DNA from 2 places in the Adlercreutzia sp. CNCM I-6215 genome. Region 2 is predicted to be linked to the other one. Evidence: predicted binding sites of a transcription regulator. Region 2 holds the regulator's gene; the other holds the start of a gene.
The links. The regulator LexA, encoded in region 2, represses DNA repair genes until DNA is damaged. The targets are predictions, from matches to a motif close to CNAACANNTGTTNG.
Positions count from the first base shown of each region.

Region 1: a site for LexA is predicted at 1,299-1,312, ahead of ACW4LP_RS02660 (putative DNA modification/repair radical SAM protein). Genes of this name have one in related genera too.

Region 1 covers NZ_CDRVMA010000002.1:228,240-230,636, reverse strand. The annotation lists gene ACW4LP_RS02660 (putative DNA modification/repair radical SAM protein) at 1-1,207, opposite strand, end outside; gene ACW4LP_RS02655 (Rpn family recombination-promoting nuclease/putative transposase) at 1,444-2,292, opposite strand.
Region 2 covers NZ_CDRVMA010000007.1:80,342-82,738, forward strand. The annotation lists gene hflX (GTPase HflX) at 1-794, shown strand, start outside; gene lexA (transcriptional repressor LexA) at 914-1,552, opposite strand; gene nrdR (transcriptional regulator NrdR) at 1,848-2,294, shown strand; gene dut (dUTP diphosphatase) at 2,298-2,397, shown strand, end outside.

The sequences.
Region 1 (2,397 bases), on a different contig from region 2:
AGAAATCGACTCCCGATCCGCCCCAGGCGCCGTTCACGGTGATGAAGTAGCGGGCCCGCTTGTAGGCGATGCCGAGCTTTCTCAGCTCCGCCTCGCCGAGGGTGGACTGCCGTCGTGCCCGACAGATGAGCTTCGCCCCGCGCACGCCGATGCCGGGCACGCGCAGAAGGGCCTCCAAAGGCGCGCTGTTCACCTCCACGGGAAAGAAGTCCAGGTGGTTCAGAGCCCAGTTCGCCTTCGGATCGACATCGGGGGCGAGGAAGGGGTTCTCCTCGTCGATGATCTCGCTCACGTTGAAGCCGTAGAAGCGCAAGAGCCAGTCGGCCTGGTAGAGGCGGTGCTCGCGGTTCAGCTGCACGGCGTCGGTGGCGGGCAGGAGCGGGTCGGACACGACGGGGAGGTAGGCGCTGAAGAACACGCGCTTCAGCGACAGGTGGGTGTACAGGGCCGCCGACAGGTTCAGGATCTGGTAGTCGCTTTCCGGGGTGGCTCCGACGATCATCTGGGTGGACTGGCCCGCCGGCGCGAAGGCCCGTGCCTTCCGGGCGTTCTTCTTCGTCAGGTATACCGTAGTGCGCTTCTTCGCCAGCGAGCGCGATTCCGCATCGTCGGCGATGGAGTCGCAGATATGCCGCATGGGGGCCAGGATGGACGCACGCGACTTGTTGGGGGCCAAAAGCCCCAGGCTCTGCCGGCTCGGCAGCTCCAGATTCACCGAGAGACGGTCGGACAGGTGCCCCAGCTCGTCGATGAGCTCCACCGAGGTGCCGGGGATGGCCTTGGTGTGGATGTAGCCGCGAAAGCCGTACTCCTCCCGCAGGATGCGCAGGGCCTCGATCATGAGCTCGGTGGTGCGGTCGGGGCATCCGGCGACACCGGAGGAGAGGAACAGCCCCTCGATGTAGTTGCGGCGGTAGAAGCCGATGGTGAGGTCGGCCAACTCGCGAGGCGTAAATGCGGCTCGGGGTGCCTCGGCGTTGCTCGCGCGGTTCACGCAGTAGCAGCAATCGTAGACGCAGACGTTGGTCATGAGCACCTTGAGCAGCGTGACGCAGCGCCCGTCCGGCGTGAACGAATGGCAGCATCCCGCCTGGGTGGCCGCGCCCAGCTGTCCGGCCTTGCCCGCGCGCTGAACCCCGGAGGAGGTGCAAGCCACGTCGTACTTCGCCGCATCGGCCAGAATCTCCAGCTTCTCGATGACGTTCACCGCGCAACCCCTTCCAACCGCCAGACATCTTCCCGCCGCTAACACCAAACGAGCACACTTGTTCGCCCGAATGAATGTACGCTATACTACCCGAATAGATGTTCGCGTGTCAATGGGCGGAACATCGCCGGTTTGCTTGCGGCGTATGTCTTCTGGGGTCGGGAGAGGAGTGTGGCGGCGAGGGGGCTTGCGAAGGGGGAGACTTCGTTGTCGTCGGTTCGCGATTGCTCCTGCTTCTACGAGTCAAGCTCCTCGAGCAACCCCTCACGGTATTCCGCATCGGTCGCCGCACGGCGGGCGTCCTCGAAGCGGCCGGCATCCATAAGCTGAGCTATCAGCTTTCCAAGTTGGTCGGCTCCTTCCGCCCGTCCCGCGGCCCTACCCTCGGCTCTGCCCTCGGCAAGCCCCTCCTCACGACCCTTCTTCTGCAGGAGGCGGCCTTGGGCGCGCATATCCTCTTCCAGCGTCAGCATGACAAGAGACTCCTCTCTCCATGGAGCGTCTTCGTTGGCGGCCTCCACGGCGGCCGCGAGGTCGGCGGTAAGGCCGTCGCCTCCGACCTCCTCGGTGGCGACGTACCGAAGTAAACCACGAAGCGGCCCGTCTGGCAACATCTCCCAAGCGGAGGCGTTGAGCACGACCCATCTGAAGCCGTGCCCGAGTACCACGGATCCGCTCTCATCGCATATCATGTCGAAGGTGTAGACGGGGAGCCCCTCCTTGAACTCGTCGTGTAGGCAGATGAAAACGATAAAGCTCTCGGGCAAACTGTCGTAGGTGGCTCCCGGGCGCAGCATCGCAGTGTCCATGGCGCTCTGGTAGTAGCGCATGCGTCGACCCAGGCCCTCGCGGGAGTAGGTCTGCATCTCCACGTCGTAGAGCGCGTCCGAGGTGCGAACCCAGGCGTCGAGGCGCACTCCGTGGGAGCCGACGCGGGGCTGCAGGGTGCGCTCGGCGACGACGTTGCGTACCTCGTCCACGGGCACACCGAGGGCCGTCTCCAGCACTCGGCGGCACAGATCGGGGCGCTCCTCCATGATCCTGTCAAACATGGGGTACTCGCTGAACAGAAGGTTTCTCGACATCTAGGCCGTCCTTTCACCGGGGGTTTGGATCGTGCCATGCTACGCGATCCGAACCGCAGAAATGACGCGGGAATGTCCCGGTTCGTTCCCCGCGCCAACCGTGCT
Region 2 (2,397 bases):
GCCAGCTGGAGGTGGACCGCCGCATGGTGCGCAAGCGCATCACGAGCATTCGCCGCGAGCTTGAGCGTCTGTCCGACGTGCGCTCGTTGCAGCGTGAGAGCCGGTACGGCAGCGGCATGTTCAAAGTGGCACTGGCCGGTTATACCAATGCCGGGAAAAGCTCGCTCATCAACCGGCTCACCGGAGCCGACGTGCTCAGCTACGACAAGCTCTTCGCCACGCTGGACTCCACCACCCGCAAGTTCGAACTGCCCGAGGGCCGCGAGGTCACCGTCACCGACACCGTCGGCTTCATCCAGAAGCTGCCCACCACCCTGGTCGAGGCCTTCAAGTCGACGCTCGACGAAATCACCGGAGCCGACCTCATCCTGCACGTGATCGACGCCTCCTCGCCGGAGTTCGAGGGGCAGATCGAGGCCGTGTGCGAGGTGCTCGACCAGATAGGGGCCCAGAGCATTCCCACGATCGCCACTTTCAACAAATGCGATCTGCTGGACGCCGAGACGCTGGCCGGCCTTAAAAGGCGTTATCCGAGCGCCCGGTTCGTGTCCGCCCGCTCTGGAGAGGGCATAGAGGAACTCGTGGGCGCCATCGCCCAGGCCGCCTCGTCCGCCGACGCCAAGCTGGACGTGCTCGTGCCGTACCAACGGGGGGATTTGGTATCGCTGGCCCACGAGCGCTGCCACATCATCTCCGAGAGCCACGAGGCCACGGGCACGCGCCTGCAGCTGCTCGCGGCCCCTGCCTTCGTCAGCGCGTTCTCCCCTTACCTTGTCTCGGACGTCGACGCTTGAGGAAACCACCGCTCCAGAAACGAAAGAGCGCCCCTGCTCCGGATCCTCGCATCCGGAGCAGGGGCGCTCTTGATTGACCGAAAGGGGAGGACTCGCGGCCTATCGGCGCGGCGAAGGCGCTACAGGCGCCGAAACACGGCCACCACCTTGCCGGCAATGGAGCAGTCCGTGGTGATGATGGGATCCATCGTCGAGTTCTCCGGTTGCAGGCGGATATGGTCGGCCTCGCGGAAGAAGCGCTTGACGGTGGCGCCGTCGTCGATGATGGCCACGACGATATCGCCGTTGTTGGCCACCGGCTGCTCCTTCACAACCACGTAGTCGCCATCGTTGATGCCGGCCTCGATCATGGACTCGCCGCGCACCGAGAGCATGAAGGAGGGGGCATCGCCGACGATATCGGTGGGCAGCGTGATGGTGTCGGTGATGTTCTCCTCGGCGAGAATAGGGGAGCCGGCAGCCACGTTGCCCACCAAGGGCACATTGACGAGCTTGCTGTAGGCGGCCGCGAAAGCCGTGACAGGGGAGGGAACCTCCTCGATGGGATAGGTAAGCGCGATGGAGCGGGATTTAAGGGGGTCGCGCTTGATGAAGCCCTTGTCTTCAAGTGCCTTCAAATGGACATGGACGGTGGAAGGGGAGGAGAGCCCCAAACTCTGGCACACCTCGCGCACCGTAGGACCGTAGCCCTTCTCGCGAATGCACGCTTCGATGCAGTCGAGAACCGCCTGTTGCCGCTTGGTCACTTTCTGGGTCATAGCGCATCCTTTCACAAAAGCGTACATTTGTTTGAAAAATCTCTTGACGTGAACCTTTGTTCGCTCTATTATAACTGCGAACAAAGGTTCTACGCAAGAGGTCAGGAGTAAAAAATGGCACGCATCGAATTTTCCATAGCCTTCACGCTCAGCACCATCGCGTCATTCCTCATCTTCTTCGCCTAGAGCGTCGAGGGCGGGTGTCGTGAAGGTAGCAATGTTTTGAAGAGGGGAGCGCGCTAGGTCTGATAGGGTATGATAAGCAATCAACTTATCAAAGTGAGAAGGAGAACCTATGCGCTGTCCTTCCTGTGGCTACCAGGAATCGAAAGTCGTCGACTCGCGATCGGCCGACGACGGCGCCTCTATCCGGCGCCGTCGCGAATGCCTGCAGTGCGGCACGCGATTCACCACCTACGAGCGGCTCGCCGAAAATCCCATTCTCGTCATCAAGGCCGACGGTTCATCGGAGGTCTTCAACCGCGAGAAGCTCATGCGAGGATTGCTCATCGCCTGCGCGAAACGTCCCATCACGCCCGAGAAGATCGACGGACTCATCACGAGCATCGAGGCGGAATTGCGATCGAGTCAGCGCAACGAGATCAAATCGCGCGATTTGGGCGATTTGGTACTGGCCCGTCTGGCCACTCTGGATGACGTTGCCTATATTCGCTTCGCCAGCGTCTACAAGGATTTCCAGAATGTGGAGGAGTTCTCCGAGGCCCTGAAAGAGCTGGGCTGATCCATGGACGTTCTTTTCAAGCAGCTCGACGAGACCCTGGAAGCGCCCGCCTACGCCCGTCCGGGCGATGCGGGTCTCGATTTGCGCGCCGCCGAGGGCGGCA